Regions from separate parts of the Bacillus sp. LH1 genome, predicted to be linked through region 2. Evidence: riboswitches for the same ligand, from Rfam matches in the RefSeq annotation. Region 2 holds a riboswitch; each other region holds the start of a gene.
The links. Region 2 has a riboswitch for S-adenosylmethionine ahead of ACX9TM_RS13275 (ECF-type riboflavin transporter substrate-binding protein). Riboswitches for the same ligand answer to the same signal wherever they lie in the genome.

Region 1: linked by a shared signal. The riboswitch ahead of ACX9TM_RS16005 (M20 family metallopeptidase) and the one ahead of ACX9TM_RS13275 (ECF-type riboflavin transporter substrate-binding protein) in region 2 are both predicted to bind S-adenosylmethionine.
Region 3: linked by a shared signal. The riboswitch ahead of ACX9TM_RS04020 (sugar ABC transporter substrate-binding protein) and the one ahead of ACX9TM_RS13275 (ECF-type riboflavin transporter substrate-binding protein) in region 2 are both predicted to bind S-adenosylmethionine.
Region 4: linked by a shared signal. The riboswitch ahead of ACX9TM_RS25285 (methionine ABC transporter ATP-binding protein) and the one ahead of ACX9TM_RS13275 (ECF-type riboflavin transporter substrate-binding protein) in region 2 are both predicted to bind S-adenosylmethionine.

What each region holds. Positions count from the first base shown of each region.
Region 1 is NZ_CM175007.1:3,097,504-3,102,912, reverse strand. It holds gene ACX9TM_RS16015 (RNA-guided endonuclease InsQ/TnpB family protein) at 104-1,234, shown strand; partial or broken gene ACX9TM_RS16010 (phospholipase D-like domain-containing protein) at 1,378-1,905, shown strand; SAM riboswitch class I at 1,982-2,083, shown strand; gene ACX9TM_RS16005 (M20 family metallopeptidase) at 2,172-3,377, shown strand; gene ACX9TM_RS16000 (Lrp/AsnC family transcriptional regulator) at 3,546-3,986, opposite strand; gene ACX9TM_RS15995 (SDR family oxidoreductase) at 4,154-4,918, shown strand; gene ACX9TM_RS15990 (TetR/AcrR family transcriptional regulator) at 5,238-5,409, shown strand, end outside.
Region 2 is NZ_CM175007.1:2,566,594-2,572,002, reverse strand. It holds gene ACX9TM_RS13295 (LytS/YhcK type 5TM receptor domain-containing protein) at 1-177, shown strand, start outside; gene ACX9TM_RS13290 (YjcZ family sporulation protein) at 270-377, opposite strand; gene ACX9TM_RS13285 (energy-coupling factor transporter transmembrane component T family protein) at 514-1,314, opposite strand; gene ACX9TM_RS13280 (ABC transporter ATP-binding protein) at 1,307-3,007, opposite strand; gene ACX9TM_RS13275 (ECF-type riboflavin transporter substrate-binding protein) at 3,018-3,566, opposite strand; SAM riboswitch class I at 3,707-3,822, opposite strand; gene ACX9TM_RS13270 (aspartate/glutamate racemase family protein) at 3,977-4,657, shown strand; gene ACX9TM_RS13265 (macrolide family glycosyltransferase) at 4,748-5,409, opposite strand, start outside.
Region 3 is NZ_CM175007.1:777,868-783,276, reverse strand. It holds gene ACX9TM_RS04030 (SDR family oxidoreductase) at 1-365, opposite strand, end outside; gene ACX9TM_RS04025 (NCS2 family permease) at 568-1,869, shown strand; SAM riboswitch class I at 1,958-2,063, shown strand; gene ACX9TM_RS04020 (sugar ABC transporter substrate-binding protein) at 2,152-3,264, shown strand; gene ACX9TM_RS04015 (sugar ABC transporter ATP-binding protein) at 3,261-4,748, shown strand; gene ACX9TM_RS04010 (ABC transporter permease) at 4,732-5,409, shown strand, end outside.
Region 4 is NZ_CM175007.1:4,865,594-4,871,002, forward strand. It holds gene metQ (methionine ABC transporter substrate-binding lipoprotein MetQ) at 1-745, opposite strand, end outside; gene ACX9TM_RS25280 (methionine ABC transporter permease) at 769-1,434, opposite strand; gene ACX9TM_RS25285 (methionine ABC transporter ATP-binding protein) at 1,427-2,452, opposite strand; SAM riboswitch class I at 2,631-2,738, opposite strand; gene ACX9TM_RS25290 (hypothetical protein) at 2,864-3,208, opposite strand; gene ACX9TM_RS25295 (thioredoxin family protein) at 3,361-3,669, opposite strand; gene ACX9TM_RS25300 (toprim domain-containing protein) at 3,673-4,017, opposite strand; gene gcvH (glycine cleavage system protein GcvH) at 4,517-4,900, opposite strand; gene ACX9TM_RS25310 (arsenate reductase family protein) at 4,942-5,307, opposite strand.

The sequences.
Region 1 (5,409 bases), 530 kb from region 2:
TATCGGAATTAACAGGTTTGTATCCTGGTAGTCTCAGGAGAATGCTGGTGGAACACGCTACGATTCAGAAGAACAAATCTTTCATTAAAGGAGTTACATTCTGATGATATTGGCGAAGAAAGTTAGACTGATTCCAACGCCTGAACAAGAAAAAGTGCTTAGAAACCATGCTGGTGCTGCAAGATTTGCTTATAACTATTGTAAAAGAATGAGTGATAGATACTATAAGCTATTTGGAAAATCTGTTTCACAGTTAGCTTTACAGAAACGATTTACAAAGATCAAGAAGCGAAAGAGATATGAGTGGTTAAAAGACATTAATGCACAAGTTCCCAAACAGGCTTCAAAAGATTTTGATACGGCGAGAAAAAATTCGTTCAAAAAGTACAAAAATGGTTCTCACACTTCTTATAAATCCAAAAAAGATTTAATCCAAGGATTTTATGCCAATTATGAAAGACTGATTATAGGAAAGAAAGTCGTTCATATTCAGTCTATTGGAGAAGTGAAAACAAGCCAACAACTACCAAGAAACAAAAAACCATCCAATCCAAGAGTTACCTTTGATGGTCGTCACTGGTGGATTAGTGTAGGATTCCAAGAAGACTTTGAATTCCAAGAACTAACGAACGAGTTGATTGGTGTGGATGTTGGGTTAAAAGAGTTGTTTGTAGCTTCTAATGGTATGAAAGAACGAAATATAAACAAAGATGCCAAGGTTAAAAAGCTTTTGAAAAGGAAAAAGTCAGCACAAAGAGATATGTCTAGGCGATTTAAAAAAGGTGTAAAAATTCAATCTGCCGGATATGAAAAAGCGAAAGCTGAGCACCTGCGGTTATCTAGGAAAATTACGAATATCCGAAATAACCATATCCATCAAGCAACAGCTAAATTGGTGAAAACCAAACCAATGAGGATTGTTGTGGAAGACTTATCTATCTCAAACCTGTTAAAAAACAAAAAGCTATCGAAAGCATTTTCATTTCAAAAATTAAACTTCTTCTTTCAATGTTTGTCATACAAGTGCGAGAAGTACGGCATTGCGTATGTAAAAGCTGATAAATGGTTCGCCTCAAGCAAGATTTGCTCATGTTGCGGCGTAAAATACGACCATTCAGTTCAACCAGAAGGACAGTGGAGTTTAAAGATTCGTGAATGGCGTTGTGCTTCATGCAATAGCCATCACGATAGGGATGTAAATGCTGCGATAAATTTATCAAGATGGGTAAAATAAATGCTTGATAATAGGAGGTAACGATACTGCCTCGTGTGGAGTGTTATACCCCTCGTCCCTTCGGGGTTGCGAGAACACGATGAAGCACTAACTCGTGTAAATTTGATTGAATTGTATAGATTTAGTTAAGTTTATCGTATCGGAAGTTCATTCAATTATCAGATTGCCACTACATGCGCAAAAATTTATCGAGAAAACAAGCGTTATCACAATTAACAGCTCATATAGAACGTCACGGAGATGTGTATGATCGCACGACATCAAGACAATTGTGGGAACGAAAAATATCGAAACGTTTACGCTGGTTTATGGAAATGAATCTTGAGGAAACGAAAGGGCTATTAAAAGATATTTTAGCAGCAAAACGAAAAATTATTATTTCACTTCCAAGTACAAAACAAGTGGATAAGCGAGTATGGCAAGCGTTAATGCGTACAAATGCGCAAATAACAGTGTATAGTGACGGACCAGTTCCACTGAAAAATGTAAAGTTACAAAGACAAAATAAAGCATTCCCGTTCCTAGTAATCGATGATGAAATCTTCTGGGCAGGCGCACCGCTTACATCTCAAATGATGTTTGAAGGTAGTACGGAATTTCCGTACGTATGTGCAAGACTGCAAGCACCTGAGACAATTGGTGTATTAAAAGGATTTTTAGATATTCGGTAAATTCGGATAGGAATTCCTTGACTTTTACTTGGAATGAACTTAGAATAAAAAATAATTTAATATAATTTTATGAAAATTCTTATCACGAGAGGTGGAGGGACTGGCCCTATGATACCTCGGCAGCGGATTCGTTATGAATACTGTGCCAATTCCAGCAAGGTAACTTGAAAGATAAGAAAGAAGCTCATTTTGACTGTATATACAGAAGCCTCTTTCTATCTTTTAGAAAGAGGCTTTTTTACGTGAAAATAAAAGGAGGAAGAACAATGGGAGCGACAGGAGTAGCGTCACAAAGAAAAACAATTGAAGAGAGTATCGAAAGAAATAAGGAAAAGTACATAGAAACAAGTCATGATATTCATGCGAATCCGGAGATTGGAAACCAAGAGTTTTACGCATCAAGAACGTTAAGTTTATTACTAGGTAGTGCAGGGTTTCAGTTACAGCACAATATAGCTGGACATGAAACGGGATTTATCGCGCGAAAAAGCTCTGGAAAACAAGGACCGGCAATTGCATTTTTAGCGGAGTACGACGCTTTACCAGGACTCGGTCATGCGTGTGGTCACAATTTAATCGGCACAATTAGTGTTGCAGCAGCAATTGCATTATCAGAAACACTTGAAGAAATTGGCGGAGAAGTTGTCGTGTTTGGTACGCCAGCAGAAGAAGGCGGGCCAAATGGTAGCGCGAAATCAAGTTATGTAAAGGCAGGTTTATTTAAAGACATTGATGCGGCGCTTATGATTCATCCGAGCGGAAAAACAGCGACAACGAGTCCTTCACTAGCAGTCGATCCACTTGATTTTCATTTTTACGGAAAAACAGCTCACGCTGCAGCTTCGCCAGAAGAAGGGATTAACGCATTAGATGCGGTTATTCAGCTCTATAACGGTATTAATGCACTTCGCCAACAACTTCCGTCAGACGTGAGAATTCATGGCGTCATTACAGAAGGAGGAAAAGCACCTAACATTATTCCTGACTACGCTGCAGCAAGGTTCTTCATCCGTGCAGCAACGCGAAAAAGATGTGCAGAAGTAACAGAAAAAGTAAAAAATATTGCTGAGGGAGCAGCGTTAGCAACAGGTGCGAAAGTAAAAATCCATCAATTCCAAAATGAAATCGATGAATTACTCGTAACAAAAACATATAACGATATTGTAGCGGAAGAACTAGAACTATTAGGTGAAGATGTAAATCGTACAGAAAGAGTAGGAATCGGTTCAACCGACGCAGGAAACGTAAGTCAAGTCGTACCGACAATTCATCCGTACATTAAAATCGGACCAGATGATTTAATTGCACATACGAATGAATTTAGAGAAGCAGCACGTTCAGAACTTGGAGATAAAGCATTAATTACATCGGCAAAAGCATTAGCAAATACGGCGTATCGATTAATTACGGAAGAAGGGTTGTTAGAGAAGGTGAAGGAGGAGTTTAGAGAGGCGCAGAGGAATCAAGGGTAAGGGGATTAAGGTACTTTTTTCGAATAGAGATCTAATTAATAAGTAGAGATATAAAAAAGAACATTGAAAATCAATGTTCTTTTTTTTGTTACTAATCATTGATTCTGTTGGATTTTCTCATAAAGGAAAAGCTTGTACTGTTAGCGGAGGATAATACGTATCCCTTTATTAGAACGACAATTTCTCCTCAAACTCACTCTTTAAAACAATTAAAGGAGATGACAAGCCAAATTGCATTAAGGAGTCTAAAAATGTAGCGAGAGAATCCATCGAATCGCTCATGACCTTCATCATATAATTAAACTCCCCACTAATTCGATATAAATCTGTTACTTCAGGAGCGGCATTACAAAATTGAATAAAATCAGAGCATTGGCTCGTTTTAAACATGATGAATGCTTGAATGTTTTTATTAATTTTTGCAGGCTCAAATTTCGTTCGATAAGCCGCTATAACTCCTTGATCTTCAAGTTTATTAATACGCTCTTTTACAGCAGGTTGCGTCATGGATATAATTCGTCCTATTTCTGAAACGGAAATTCTCGCATTTTCATACAACAAGTTCATAATTTTATGATCGATTTCATCCAGTTTTACTGTGTTTTGCATTGTGTAGCCTCCTTATTTTGTTTTCTAAAGTGAATCATAAATTATAACTATAATATCATAAGTGAACGAACTAAATTACCTATAAATCTATATTTAAAATGATTGGTTTTTGCATGAAAATATAAGTATGGCATTCATCAAACGGAAATTTAGGAAGGATGGAAGAAATGAAGAATCTTAATGGAAAAGTAGCATTAGTAACAGGAGCGAGTCGCGGAATTGGCCGTGCGATTGCGATGAGATTGGCGAAAGATGGAGCATTAGTTGCGATTCACTACGGTCGAAATAAAACAGCTGCAGATGAAACGATTAGTGAGATTGAATCTAATGGAGGAAAAGCGTTCTTAATTGAAGCTGAACTCAATTCAATTGATGGTGTCAAAAAGCTAGTAGAACAGTTAAAGCATGAATTACAAATAAAAGTTGGTACATCAGAGATTGATATTTTAGTAAACAATGCAGGGATAGGTACACAAGGAACGATTGAAAATACGACAGAAGAAGTTTTTGATGAAATCATGTCTGTAAATATGAAAGCACCATTCTTTTTAATCCAGCAAACATTACCATTAATACGAGCAGAGGGTCGCATTATTAACATTTCATCAGCTGAAGTAAGGCTTGGTTTTACAGGCTCAATTGCATACGGCTTAAGTAAAGGTGCGCTTAATACGATGACACTGCCTCTAGCTAAACATCTTGGAGAAAGAGGTATAACAGTGAATACAATTATGCCTGGATATACGAAGACAGATATCAATGCAAAATTGCTAGATGATCCGGAAATACGAAATTTTGCTACCAACTCATCTGTGTTCGGACGAATAGGGCAAGTTGAAGATATTGCAGATGCAGTAGCATTCCTTGCTTCTTCTGATAGCCGCTGGGTAACGGGGCAGATTTTAGATGTTTCTGGCGGGTTTTGTTTATAGGGTCACTACTCCATAGCCATCAAGCTAATCTAGTAATTTATAGAAAGATAGGCATACTAAAGAAGTCTATTAAAACGTGATTTTTTCGCTAGGCAACTTGAATCAGGGGGCATTTCTTTTTCTTAAGTTGACGGGTATGTATGGTGCCCCCGATTAGACGATAGTGAATGAACAATTTCGGGGTTCAGTTCAACTTTATTCAAAATAAGATTTTTTGCAGTAAAATCAATGTTAGTGGAACTTTTTTAAAAATTAACATAAATACTTGCAATATTTAAATTAGTACTATATAGTTCTAGTTATGACAAAGATAAAATTAATGAATCAAAAACGTGTGATTGAAGTAGCTGCAACATTATTTTTAGAAAAAGGGTTTGCTTATACAAGTATGGATGAATTAGTACGTGTAAGCAAAGTTTCAAAGTCTAATGTGTATTATCACTTTTCTAATAAGGAAGTATTATTAGAAGGGGTCGTTGATTATTGGATTG
Region 2 (5,409 bases):
TTCGGTGAACCGTATTTTAGTACAAAAACAAAAGGAACTGGTTTAGGTACAATGGTTGCTGTTAAGATTATTGAGACGATGCATGGAAGTTTAAAAATCCGAAGTATCGTTAGTAAAGGAACGACTTTAACGATTACGTTCCCGAAATATAGTGAGAATACGCATTTAAACAAATAAAAAAGGAGCATAGTTGCTCCTTTTTTATTTGTTTCGATACATAAGTATCTTCAATGTTTTTTTAGTTTACATTTGTGAAGACTAATTAAAAATTAGTATCCTCCGCCCCAGCAGCTGCATCCTACAATTATTAATAGAATGAATAACACAACTAGTAAAGCGAAACCTCCACCAAAACCACAAGAACCACCGTAACTCATATTTTCTCCTCCTTTTGGTTTGAAAACTAATAGGTAGTTGATCATTTTAACTGGTTCGTATTATACATTATGTATATATCCCTTTTTTGAGCATGTCTACATAAAAATAAGTAAAAGCACTCGTTTAAAGAGTGCTTTAAAATGGATACCAAAAGTTTTGAAATACGTTTAATTTTAAATATACCGCAACAATAAATATGAAAATACCGGCAAATAAAGCGATGAAATCTTCACGTTTCGCCTTACTTGTATAAAACCATGTACGTTTATCCTTCTTTCCAAATCCTCTTAAATCCATTGCATTTGAAACCGTATCTATTCTTTCTAGAGAATGAATGATTAGTGGCCAGAAAATTAAAACACGGTTCTTCATACGAACCCATAAACTTGCTTCTCCTTTTTCAAAAGCCACTCCTCTCGCTTCTTGCGCGTGTTTAATAATTTTATACTCAGACTGGATGTCAGGAATATAACGTAGTGCAATATTTATTGCATATGTAATCTTATAATGAATACCAAGTTTACTTAAGCTACTTACAAATTCGCTTGGATCTGTCGTGTAAATAAAAAGAAGTGTAAATGGTAATAACGTAAAATACTTTAATGAAAGTGTAGCTGCATAAAATAATGTTTCATATGTAATCGTTGCATATCCAACATGTAAAAACGCGGTATATGATTCAGTTAATTCAGATCCATGAGTTGGTGTAATAAATAAAATCATGACAGAGTTTAATAAACTAAATGTAAATATGACACTAAAAACAATTAAAATTTTACGAAATGGAATTTTAGCAATGCTGAGTCCGATACACCCAATAATAAATAATATTAGCAACACCCGAAAATCAAAAAACAAAAAAGTAAGCGTCATACAAAAAATAAATAAAAACAATTTCACTACCCCATCCATACGATGAAAATATGTACTATGCACCTTCCTCCCTCCTAGTACTGTCTAAATAAAGCTCCATAAATTTTTCTGGACATGCAATCCCACTAAATTTAATAAGCTTGGTTAAAGAACTCTCTCTTAAGTTGGCTCTTTGTAACGTTTCTTGATTGCCTAATACATCAAACACTGTGTTATCCGCAATAATTTTCCCTTCATGTAGAACTACTGCACGGTCTGTATATTCTAGCGCGAGATTCATATCGTGAGTGATAACAACAAATGAAATTCCCTTTTTAGCTAGGTTTTTAATAAACGACATAAATTGTTTATAATGATAATAATCTTGTCCCGCTGTCGGTTCATCTAATATGATAAGCTTAGGATTTGTTGTTAATACAGATGCGATTGTTAGTCTCTTTTTTTGCCCATAGCTTAGTGCTTGAATTGGCCAATTACGAAATGGATATAAGCCACAAATTTTTAAAATCCCTTCTACTTTATTCTTAATTTCTTCCTTAGAAAAATTATGTAATGTTAATGTAAATGAAACTTCTTCAAAAACAGTAGGCTGTGTAATCATATGATTTGGATTTTGCATCACGTAAGATATGATTTCCCCACGTTTACGAATAGACCAAGAACTAATATCTTCACCTTTTAACGCAATTTTCCCATTTTTCATTTTGTTTATACCTATAAGACTATGAGCTAATGTGGATTTCCCTGCTCCATTATGTCCTAACAGTGCCACAATTTCTCCTTCATATATTAAAAGGTTTACATTTTCTAATACTTTTTGTTTATTAGGGTATGAAAATGATAAATTCTCCACTTTAAGTAATTCCTTGTTTTTAGCATTCCTTTCTAATATGACTTGTTTCTCCATCCACTCTTTTATAACGTTGCTTACCTTTTCTTTTTGAAGGTTTTCCATTGGATATATTACGTCATTATTACAATCAAAGTGTAATCTCTTTAATGCTTCGATGTAAATAGGCTCTCTTAAGCCAATACGTGGTAATATATTTGACGCTAAGATTTCTTTTGGTGTTCCCATCGCAATGACTTTACCTTCATCAATTAATATAACTTTGTCTAAATCCAGTTTTAAAATTTCTTCTATCCTATGTTCGATAATAACAATCGTTTTATTATACTGCTCATGTATATCTTTCATAAGTTCTATCGTATGTATGGCGCTTAGTGGATCTAAGTTCGCTAATGGTTCATCGAACAATAATATATCCGCATTTGTTGTTAATAAACCAGCAAGAGAAACTGTTTGCTTTTGACCTCCTGATAATTCATGTGGACTTTGTTTATGAAACGTATGCATCTTCACCTTTCTTAATGAGTCCGAAACAATCTTTTTCATGTTATCTTGCTTTACACATTCATTTTCTAAATAAAAAGCTACATCTTCTTCTACTGTCAGACCAATAAATTGAGCATCTTGATCTTGTAAAATTGTTCCTACCTGTTTACTTTGTTCAAAAATACTTCCTTCCCTTGGGTCTTTACCGGCAATTAAAACGTTACCTGTGCTATTCCCTTCGTAAGAAAATGGGATTAGCCCATTTATACAATGAGCTAATGTCGACTTTCCTGAACCACTTCGTCCAGCAATTAGCACTTTTTCCCCAGGGTATATATGAAAGGTAATATCACTTAAAGTAGGCTGCGCAGCATGCCCATATTGAAAGGTGAATTGTTCAAACGAAATAATTGGTTGCATGTTAACATCCCTACTTTTCAATTTTTAAATGTGTATGTTTCTTATTGGATTTCGCCAAACCAATTGTAAGTGGCAATCCAAGTACTAAGAAAACGATGACATCGGAAATTGTTGCTCCTAATACTTGTATAACAATTTTGTCAAATGGTTCTCCCATCACAATAATATCGAATGCCCCAGCAAATATAATAGCAATGACAATACCAACTAGCCCAGTAATTGCTAAATAAGAAATATCCCCCTTGTTAAACGACCCGTTTTTCACACTAAAACCAACTCTTTTTTGAATAAGCCCCATTGAAAAACCAATAATTCCTGAACTAATAACCCATCCCCACCAAATACCCCATCCAGCAATCGTATCTGTTACGGTATGACCGATAAGTCCGATTAACAGTCCTGCCACTGGACCAAATAATGCTCCAAAAACAGTTAATATAGCTAATGCTGGTTTAATAAATGTATTCGGTGCAATAGAAAATCCCCAAAGTCCTAATATCCCGTATAATGCTGCTCCAATACCGATTGCTACTACTAACTTTGTTGATAATTTATTCATGACAATTCCCCTCTCATATTAGTCAACTTTTATTACTCTATATTTAATTTAAAAATGAATTATGCATCGACACTCCCTTTCTATACAACAAAAAAATGACCTCTTACATAAGAGGTCACTTTCTTTCACTTTCAAGAATCCTCTTATCTTTCAAAAAACACATCGTGTCCTCTGCGGAATTAGCACCTTCCTATAAAATTGCATAGGGGTTGCTGAGGTTTCTTAGGGCCGTTCCCTCCACCTCTCTGGATAAGTATTAATTTGTAATTCGTATTATGGCACTAAAGAATGTAAATTTCAACACTTTTCTTACTATTTTTATTTTTTATTAAATAGCGCATTTAAATCATTGTATTCTTATCGGAATTATGAAATAATGAATTCAAAATCGTTTCGGGGAGGAATGCATTATGAAAGTTATTGGTTTGATTGGAGGATTAAGTTGGGAATCTACATCATTATACTATAAACATATTAATACACTTACACTCTCTCAATACGATCAAAATGCGAAGCTAATTTTATATAGTATGGACTTTGGTGAAGTAACTACTTTATTACAAAACCATCAATATGAAGAAGTGAAAAATGAACTAGTTACAGTTGCAAAGAAAGTTGAAAAATCTGGGGCTGAATGTTTATTAATGTGTTCAAATACTGTACATCTATTTGCCGAGGAGGTAGAACAAGCAATATCTATCCCGCTTCTTCACATTGGTGATGTAAGTGCTAAAGAAATGGTAGAACAGAATATAAAACGTATCGGACTATTAGGAACAAAACAAACGATGGAGCAAGATTTCTATAAATCACGATTAGCGAAATATAACATTGAGACAATTATCCCAAATGACGAGGAAAGAACTTTTATCCACCATGTCATATTAGATGAATTAAGTAGAGGGATCATTTCAGAAACATCTAAAAAAAGGTTATTACAAATTACAAAATCATTAATTCAAAACGGCGCTGAAGGTGTATTATTAGGCTGCACTGAAATACCTTTACTCATCTCCCAAAATGATCTTGCTGTTCCCGTTTTTGATACTGCTTTTTTACATGCAAATACTGCTGTACAATTTGCTGGATAAGAATACACAAGCATAAAGGTGAGAACCTCTATGCTTGTATACAGTTACGACTAATTATCCCGCTATTTGCAGGCAGTAAAGCCCCACCAATTAAAGTTTTACTTTATTCAAAAGAGATTCAATAACTGCAATCGCTTCTTTTGAACCACCACATTCTAAAAAGCTATCATTAAGTTTTCTTATACCATATTTATACTTTTCATTTGAAAGTACATCTGTTACGGCCTCTTTTAAAGTGTGTACATTAACATGTTCTTTCAATAATCTATGTGCCGCTTCAAGCTCAGTTAATCTTTGCGCTATCATTGGCTGATCTTTATCATGCGGTATTATTACAAATGGGACATTATAATGAATGGCATCGTGTACACTATTCATACCGCCATGTGTAATAAAAACATCTGCTTCATTTAATATTTCTGATTGAGGTACGTATGGAGCAATTATAAAATTATCTGGTGCTTCCTTAATTTTAGAAATATCATTTCTATCACCAATTGCCATTACAACTATCCCATCAAAATCTGAAAAAGTATCAATACAAGTATTAAAGAATGGTTCGAGTCCTTCAAGCAGTGTTCCCATTGAAATATAAATAACTTTCTTTTCTTTAAGTGATTCCAGTGGAAACTTTATATTTGTTTTACGCTTTGAAATACTCGGTCCAATAAAAATGTTATTTTCCCCGAACGATTCGCTATTAGGTTGGAAATAACGACTTGTGTATACGAGACAAACATCACCCTTATTAT
Region 3 (5,409 bases), 1.8 Mb from region 2:
CTACCTAACTGCCGGGCGGTTTCTTCCACAATATCTTTACAATGCTGTTCATTACTCAAATCCCCCGGCAACAATACACACTTTACACCTTCTTTTTCAACACGTTGTTTCGTCTCATTTGCATCTTCTTCCTCATCTAAATAAGCAATCGCAACATTTGCTCCCTCTTTTGCAAAAGCGATGGAAACTGCTCGTCCAATTCCGCTATCTCCTCCCGTAATTAACACATTCTTCCCTTTTAACTTTTCACTTCCTTTATAGTTTGCATCTTCAAACTGCGGAAGGGGGCTCATTAATGATTCAATACCTGGCTGCTTATTTTGATGTTGCGCAGGCATTGTTATAAAGTTTTTTTGCTGTGGCATAGCTGCTTTCAACTCCTTTTCCTTAGCATGTGCACAATAAAAAGCTGAAATTCACACATCGTTTTACGATTAATATTCGAATTTAAGACACAAAATATGAATTGTTATAAACTTTTTATGCAAAACTATTGCAAAATAGATAAAAAACGAATATTATATATAACTGTTGTGAAAATTATTCGTAAACAGAAAGGATGTTTATATGTTTAACCTTTCAAAACATAAAACTTCTATTAAAACTGAAATTATGGCAGGTATTATTACCTTCTTAACAATGGCATATATCATTGTCGTAAACCCTGTTATCCTTGGAGATGCAGGTGTTCCATTTGAACAAGCATTTACAGCAACAATTATCGCTGCTGTTGTCGGAACATTATTTATGGCAATCTTTACAAACTTACCAATCGCAATCGCGCCAGGTATGGGATTAAATGCTTACTTCTCTTACTCTGTTGTAAAAGCGCATGAAGGCATGACTTTCGCAATTGCATTCTCTGCTGTATTCGTAGCAGGTATGATTTTAATTTTGCTATCATTTACATCTTTCCGTACAAAATTAATGGAAGCAATTCCTGAAAACTTAAAACATGCAATTACTGCTGGTATCGGGCTATTTATCGCCTTTATCGGTTTACGTTTAACAGGTATCGTTACAAAAAATGATGCAAACTTAGTTGGACTTGGTGATCTTCACTCTGCTCCAGTACTACTAGCATTAGCTGGACTTGGAATTACAATTGTCCTTATGTCTTTAAATGTAAATGGCGCACTATTTATCGGGATGCTATTAACTGGTATTATCGCTTTCTTCACGGGACAATTATCATTCTCAAACGGTGTTACATCAATGCCTGGTTTACCAGAAGGAATTATCGTTTCAAATCCAATTACTGCTGTATCTGACGTAATTAACTACGGATTATACGGCGTTGTATTCTCATTCTTCCTTGTTACACTATTCGATACAACAGGTACATTACTTGGCGTTGCACAACAAGGTGGATTTATGAAAGACGGAAAGCTTCCAAAAGCAGGACGAGCTCTTCTATCTGACTCATTCTCAGCAACTATTGGTTCTATGTTCGGAACGACACCATCAACAGCTTACATTGAATCATCTGCTGGTGTTGCAGCTGGTGGTCGTACTGGTTTAACAACTGTTACAGTAGCGGTTCTATTCGCACTAGCAGCATTCTTCGGCCCATTAGTAAGTGCTGTTTCTGGTGTATCAGCTATTACTGCACCCTCATTAATTATCGTTGGTAGTCTTATGATGGGTTCAGTTCGCCACATCGATTGGGACGCATTTGATGAAGCATTCCCAGCATTCTTAGTAATCTTAAGCATGCCACTTACATCAAGTATCGCAACAGGTATCGCACTTGGATTTATTTCATACCCACTTATGAAAGTGGCAAAAGGTAAATTCCGTGCTGTTCACCCACTTGTATATGTATTTGGAATTTTGTTTGCTTATCAATTGATATTCTTACCACATTAAAATCCCTCTTCCTGAGGGATTTTTTTATAAATACTGTTTGACAATACCATTCGTTTGTGGAATAATTCAAAATAGTTAAATATCGGATGTCTTATCAAGAGCAGGTGGAGGGATGAGCCCTACGAAGCCCGGCAACCGACCCATTTATGGGCACGGTGCTAATTCTTACAACACATTGTGTTGAAAGATAAGAGTAATATGATAAGGCGTCTTTTCTATATGAAAAGGCGTTTTTTATTTTCACTCCCTCCTCTCTCTTTTTAGTTTAGGAGGGATTTTTTTATGAAAAAATTATGTTCCATCGTACTTATTTTTCTCTTATTTACATTAGCAGCTTGTACAAATGAACAAGATACTATCTCTTCACAAAAGCAACAAACTGTGAGAAAGGCGACTACAACGGTAGAAAATCAATTACAAACAGAAATTCCAAGCCAAATGAAGAAGCCATTAAAAATCGCATTAATTATGCAAATGTCCATCGGAACTTTTTCCTCTCAATATATTGAGGGTGTCAAAAAACAAGTTGAGCTATTTGGCGGCAGTGTACAAGTCTACAATTCTGATAACGATTTAGCAAAAATGGCTGCAAATTTAGATACTGCTATTAACTCAAAAGTGGATGGTATTTTAATTGATCATGGCCGTTCTGAAGCACTAAAACCTGGAGTAGAAAAAGCGTTACAAGCGAACATTCCCGTAGTTGCGTTCGATAACGATCTACGCTTGCCAGGTGTGACAATTATTGATCAAGATGACTATAGTCTTGCATGGAAATCATTAAAAACGTTAGCGGAAGATTTGAATGGACAAGGAAATATCGCAGTTGTATGGGTCGGCGGATTTGCTCCAATGGAACGTCGCAATGTTATCATTGATGCTTTTTATAAACGGTATCCAAATATAAAAGAAGTCGCAAGATTCGGTACTGCTAGTAATAACACGCCACTCGATACACAAACACAAGTAGAAGCTTTACTAAAGAAATATCCGAAAAAAGGCGATTTACAAGCTATTTTCGCTTCGTGGGATGAGTTTGCTAAAGGGACTGTTAAAGCACTTGAACAAGCTGGTCGTACAGATATAAAAGTATATGGCATTGACTTAAGTAATGAGGATTTACAACTCATGCAAAAAGAAAACTCACCTTGGACTGCTACAGCTGCAACTGATCCAGCTGAAGTAGGTAAGGTTCAAGTACGATTTTTATACAAAAAAATTGCTGGTGAACAAACGCCAGATATTTATTCACTAGAACCTTATTTAGTAAAGAAAAGTAGTTTACCAAAAGAAAATATAACAATGGATCAGTTATCAAAATATATAAACGGTTGGGGAGACTCAAAAGATGCATATTCCCCTTGGATGAAAAAATTAGAGAAGGAGAAAAAATGATGACGTTCTCTCTTCAAAACATTACACATTCTTATCATGTCGCTACACCTGTTCTAGAAGATGTTTCTATTCATATTCAAAAAGGAAAAGTACACGCTTTACTAGGCATGAACGGTGCAGGAAAAAGTACTTTACTAAAAATAGCAACTGGTGAAATTCAACCAGTTGTTGGCGATATAAAAATTGATACTCAGTCTGTTTCCTTTACTTCACCGCGCGATGCAAAAAAACATGGCATTTCTTTCGTAACACAAGAAGTAGATCACGGACTTATTCCCGGATTATCTGTATTAGAAAATGTACTAATCGATCATTTAGCAATGCAAAATAAAGTACTATTTTCAAAGTCCAAATTAGTCGCACTTGCTAAACAACATTTGCAAACTGTACAGGTAAATTTAAATGTTTCGGAAGATGTTTCAAACTGTTCATTACATGAAAAACAATTACTTCTTATCGCAAGAGCTTTATCTAACAATACAAATTACCTTTTATTAGATGAACCTACTTCTTCTCTTGGACCAAAAGAAGTTGAAACCTTTGGGAAACTATTAAAAGATTTAACATCAAAAGGAATTGGCATCCTTTTAGTTTCTCATCGTTTATCAGAGATTCGAAATTTCGCGGATGATGTAACTGTATTACATAACGGTCAAGTTGCCCTTTCTGAAACCATTACAACGATTACAGATCAACAAATTGTGGAAGCGATGACTGGAAAACAACTTACACTTCCTATTAATACCGCACCAAAAACCGGGAGCGAGGAACTATTTAAAGTACAAGAGCTTCTATTACACGAAGGTCATTCTCCCCTTTCTCTTACAATACGAAAAGGAGAAACTGTTGTGATATACGGATTAATTGGAAGTGGAAAAACAACACTTGCTGAAACGTTATTTGGTGCTCTTCATACTTATCACGCAGAAATAGACGGTCAAAAACTAACGATTAAAACACCACGAGATGCGATTAAAGCGAAAATCGCACTTGTACCAGAAGAAAGAAGAAAACAAGGCGTATTTCTTTCGGAAGATATTATAAGTCACACAAATTTACATCAATCAGGTTGGAAACGAAAACAAACCGAATTAAATGATGCTACTACAGCAATTTCTTCTTTCGGTATTTCACCAAATGACCCAAAGGCACTTATTCATTCACTTAGCGGTGGAAACCAACAAAAAGTCTCAATTGCAAAGTGGAGTGGATTCAAACCTAATCTATTTCTTTTAGACGAGCCAACTAAAGGTGTAGACATCGCTGCGAAACAAGACATTTTTCAATTCATTCGCAACATTACAGAAAACGGAAGTTCCGTAATTTATTTCACAGGAGAACAAGATGAAGCGTTGCATATCGCTGATCGCATTCTTATACTGGCAAACGGAGAATTTGTAGGTGAATACTTACCAAACGAACTATCTCCTGAACAGCTTTTACATTTATCTGAAGGGAGCTATTCCATTGAATCTCGTTCATAAAACGAAAACTAAGAAACTATATTTACCTACTCATCTTTTTTATCAATTTAGTACAATTGCTATTATTATAGGTGTTACAATTTTTTTCTCTATCGTCAATGATTCTTTTTTAACATATAACAATATTAGTGATATTTTACGTTCTATTTCCATCGTAACGTTACTTGCAATCGGCGTTACCTTTACATTGATTGTAGATGGGTTTGATTTATCAGTCGGCTCCACCGCTAGTTTAGCAACAATTGCAGCTGCTTCTTGTCTCGTTTTATATCGACAAGAACTATTAGTCACACTCCTTGTTCCTATTCTTTGCGGGTTATTAGTTGGATTATTAAATGCACTACTCGTTATCCGAATTAAACTACCCGATTTACTAGCTACATTAAGTATCATGTATATCGTCAATGGACTACACTTAACATTTTCAAAAGGATCTTCAATTTATGAAGGAATGTCCGGTGCAACAGGACATTTTATTCCATCTTTTTTATTTATCGGTCAAGGTTCCGTCTTAGGAATTCCAGTCCCTGTCATTATCATGCTTACTGTCGTTTTAATTGCACATCTATTTTTAGAAAAAACAACGTACGGTCGTTTCTTTTATATGACTGGTGGGAATCGAGAAGCTGCTAGATTAGCCGGTATTCCTACTGATCGTTAC
Region 4 (5,409 bases), 2.3 Mb from region 2:
GCAATACTTCTACAAGAGCTTTAATCTCTTTCTTATCTTTATCACCTTTACGAACAGCTACTATGTTTGCGTATGGTGAATCATTTCCTTCAATTGCAATTGCATCTTTTTCCGGATTTAACTTTGCATCAATTGCATAGTTAGAGTTAATTAAAACAGCGTCGCCTTCTTTATTGTTATACACTTGTGGCAATAAACCAGGCTCGATATCCGTTTTGAATTTTAGATTTTTCGGATTATCTGCAATATCTTTTGGAGTTGCTTTAACTGGATCTATTCCGTCTTTAATTTTTAAAATACCTTCTTTTTGTAAAATTGCTAAACCACGTCCATGGTCAGCAACTGAATTACTCATAATAATTGTCGCTCCGTCCGGAAGCTCTTTTAAGCTCTTATACTTTTGAGAGTACACACCAATTGGTTCTAAATGAATTTTTCCTGCTACTTCAAAGTCATATTTTTTATCTTTAATTTCTTTTTCTAAATACGGAATGTGCTGGAAGTAGTTTGCATCTAAATCCTTATCCGCCAACGATTTATTTGGTAATACGTAGTCTTGGAATTTTTTAATTTCTAACTCAATTCCTTTTTTCTCAAGTAACGGTTTTGCCTTTTCTAAAATAACAGCGTGCGGTACGTTAGAAGCACCCACAACAAGTTTCTTTTCATCTTTATCTTTCCCGCCACAAGCAGCTAATCCAAAAATTGAAGTTGAAATAAGTGCCGTAAGTAACAATTTTTTCATTTGAAACATCCTCCCGTTTTTCATTATCGTTTATCTATTCGAGTCGTTAAACTATCACCAATCCACTGAATTAAAAATACAACTAGTAATACACAAATTGTCGCAACGATTGTTACATCGTTATTCCCTCTTTGGAATCCTTCTAAGTAAGCAAGTGTTCCAAGGCCACCAGCACCAACAACTCCTGCCATTGCTGTATAGCCTACTAAAGCAATTGTCGTAACCGTAATACCAGATACTAATGCTGGTAACGATTCTGGAATTAACACTTTCAAAATAATTGTGCTTGTTTTTGCTCCCATTGCTTTTGAAGCTTCAATTACACCTTTATCAATTTCGCGAAGTGCGATTTCAACCATTCTCGCGTAGAATGGTGCTGCTCCAATAATTAAAGCCGGCAAAGCTGCACTTGCTCCAAGAATTGTTCCAAGAATAATCTTTGTGAATGGGATTAATAAAATAATTAAAATGATGAATGGTATAGAACGGAATATATTTACGAATGCTCCAATCACCGTATTAATTGATTTGTTTTCCCATAAATTATCTTTTGCTGTCATGAAGAGTAACAATCCTAAAATGAGTCCTAAAACAAATGTCGCAAGAGCTGCGATTGCCGTCATATATAACGTTTCACCAGTTGCTTCTAACATTTGATTCCAATCAACATTTGCAAGTAACTTATCCATGTGCAATCACCTCCAGCTCTACTTGATCTTGATGAATTCCTTCTATTGCTTGCTGGATCGCTGTTTCCTCACCATTTAAATGAACGACTAAACTACCGTAAGAACCGTTATTCGTTTGTGCGATATTTCCTTGCAAAATGCTAACTTCTATGTCACTGCGTTGCATCAATCGTTGAAGCACTGGTCTTTCTACAGCCTCACCGATAAACTGCAAACGAATTACTTTTCCATCTGGATATTTTTCAATTAAACTTTCAATCGTTTCATTTGTATCTTCAGAATCCGTTAACTGCTTTACAAATCGTTTCGTAATATCTTGCTTCGGATTACGGAATACATCAAGTACTGGGCCTGTTTCTACAATCTTTCCTTTCTCCATTACCGCAACACGATTACAAATCTTTCGAATTACGTGCATCTCATGTGTAATGAGTACAATTGTTAAACCAAGGCGCTTATTAATGTCTAATAGTAAATCCAAAATTTGATCTGTCGTTTCCGGATCAAGAGCTGACGTTGCTTCGTCACATAAAAGCACTTGTGGATTATTAGCTAATGCTCTTGCAATCCCGACGCGTTGCTTTTGTCCCCCGCTCAGCTGAGATGGGTACGCGTCTCCTCTTCCTTCTAATCCAACAAGATGAATTAATTCATCAACACGTTTTCTTCTCTTCGCTTTATCAACACCTGCAATTTCAAGTGGAAACTCTATATTTTCACGTACTGTTCGTGACCAAAGTAAGTTGAAGTGCTGAAAAATCATTCCAATTTCTTGTCTTGCCTTACGAAGTTCGCTTCCTGTAATTGCTGAAATGACACGATTTGCAATTGTAATTTGGCCAGAAGTTGGTTTCTCCAACTGATTGAACAATCTAATTAAAGAACTTTTTCCAGCGCCACTATATCCGATAACACCAAATATTTCACCTTTATCTATTTTTAAATTGGCGTTATCTACAGCAGTGACATCACCGCTTTTCGCCTTATATATTTTCCTTACATTCTCTAATAGAATCATGATGTTCACCCCTTTTTTGTTTAGGTCGACTCCGCAATTTTTTATTTTTAATGCGTGTAGTCCACTATTATCATTACTTTTATTATTTGAATGTCCTCCACATTCAAACAATAAAAAAACCTTTCTGCTTTAGAGAAGCAGAAAGGTTTTTATGCGTATATAACAACATTATCCCTCTCTCTCATCTCTCAAAGCATTTGCTTTGCAGGAATTGGCACCATTTCAACATAAGTTGACGGTTGCCGGGCTTCACAGGGCACAGTCCCTCCACCTCTCTTGATAAGAGAAATCAGATTCAATTTTCGTCTGATTTGAAATTTATGAAATTGTCTATATTTTATGACTTGAATTGTATCAATATACACTCACCATGTCAACAGAAATTTTCGCAAAAAATGAAACTTCAGAATTTTAAGCACCTACTGACATCGGTTTACATATATGAAACATCGATTCCACTAATAACATCGTTCGGTACGTTCCCGAATATTGTACACGTCCATCATTCATTAGCATTTGCAATCGTACATTTCCATTCACCAATTGTTCTATATCCTTTTCATCTAAGCAAATGATTTGTTCCGTTCCTCTTTCCTCATGTACCAACTCTATATAATCTCTTGAAATTTGTAACGAACAACTTTCATCTCCAAAGCGAAAATTAACAGTTTTTTCTTCTTGTCTTAAAAGCGGTTCTAAATGATATTGACCATTAGCGTAATTTACAAATGATTGAAGCAAAGAATATAATCTCACCCTAAATCACATCCTTCATATCACTTTCTATTACATACCATTCCCTCTCACTAAAGAGCAATCCTGTTATTTTCGCTCGACAAATACTGTATCCATCCTGCATCTCGACATATTTCCCAAGAAATATGTCGAGGCGGCAAAATTTTTGCCGCCTACTTTAATTCCGTATATAAATATTCAACCGAATGAAATGCGTATATCTTCTTCATCAGTGTCCCATTTTCAAAAACAAGTAAACAAGGTACACTTTCAATCCCATACTCTTTTGCTAAATGCGGAGCATAATTTAAATCTAACATCCCAATTTTCAAATCTTCAATTGTCATCTCAACCACTGTTAACATCTTTTTTGCTAATTGGCATGTTCCACACATTGGAGTATATACATATAATACTGTTTTTTCTTCGTTCTCTATTAGGGCTGTAGCTTCGGCTCCTGTCCAATCAATCACTTCTATCATTCCTTACCGTAAATATTCTGTATAAACGTCAATGTCGGCTCCCCATAATACATTTGCTAAGTGTGTAGATGGCGCAGTTGCCACTTCTCGGTACGAGCGATCAATATAGATATGCTCGGCTTGCGGGAATTCTTTTCGAAATTGTTTCCTTAACTTTTCTCCAGCATCATCAGCATCCACTAGCACATACACTTCCTTATCAAAAAACTGATCAACGAGCTCATCCATTTTCGACAAACCAATTGTACCATTTGTACAAACAATTTCCACCGGTTCACGAATAATAGATTCAATCTTTCTTCTATCTGATGTACCTTCTACAATAATGACTTTTTCTACATAAATCATATGTCATCACCCGATCACCATATACTATACAACCTTGAACTTAGTATATAGTATATTCGTTATTTTCATGTTGTTTCCTGTTTATTTTTGCAAAAGAAAAGCGCAAGCGGCTCGTTTAGATTGTGAGGGGGATGGAGCTTCTGACGTAAAGGCGCTTTTGGCCTTGTAGGAAGAAGCGAAGCCACCGAACAATCTAGCCGCTGGAGCTGGATCATAAAGAAAAGCGGAACCGACTGTTTAGCCCTGTTGGCTAAGGTTCTTTCGCACAGAAGACGCTTTTTGTCTTCTCGTGCGGAAGGTTCTTAGACATGAAGGGCTAGGAGGTGGAGCTGGACAATGAAAAGCGCAAGCGGCTCGTTTAGATTGTGAAGACTTATGAAACCTTACCAAAAAACAGTTTTTCTCATAATAGCTTATTTATTTACATATAACTTGAATTTCATTATTTCACAAAAAATAAAAAAGGACAGCACAAAGGCTGTCCTTTAGTCGACTATAATTAGTCTTGGTTTGTCATTTCTGCATATTTTTCTGCAGTTAATAACTTCTCAACTTGGCTTGCATCAGAAAGTTCAACTTTAACCATCCATGCACCCTCGTATGGAGATTCGTTAACAAGTTCTGGTTGGTCACTTAATTCTTCGTTTACTGCTACAACTTTACCGCTTACAGGTGCGTATAACTCAGAAACTGTTTTAACAGATTCTACGCTTCCGAATGGCTCGTTAGCTTCGATTGTTGCACCTACTTCAGGAAGTTCAACGAATACGATATCGCCTAGCTCACCTTGTGCAAAGTGAGTGATACCGATAACAACTTCATTACCTTCAGTTTTTACCCATTCGTGTTCTTCAGAGTAACGTAAATTATTTGGAATGCTCATGACTGTACCTCCAGTGAATGTATTAATTATGTAAAAATACCTTATTGGTACTTTTTCCACACACTTTCAAACTGCTCTTCATTAAAACCAAGTGTTACATTCGTTCCATCTGTTACAATTGGACGTTTAATCAACATGCCATCAGATGCTAAAAGCTCATACATTTCGTCTTCGCTTGCATCTTTCAACTTATCTTTTAGACCAAGTTCACGGTAACGCATTCCACTTGTATTAAAGAATTTTTTTAATGGTAATTCACTTTTTTCATGTAAATTACGTAAATCTTCTTTTGATGGTGGATTTTCAACAATATGAATCATCTCATATGCTACATCGTTTGCCTCAAACCATTTCTTTGCCTTTTGACATGTGCCACACTTTGGATATGAATAAAATGTTACTGTCATAAATTCACCTACTTTTTTACTAACCTTTACCTTTATCATATAGAAAACGTTTTATTATTTCAAACCATTATTCGCTAAACTTTTACTTATTTCGTGATAATT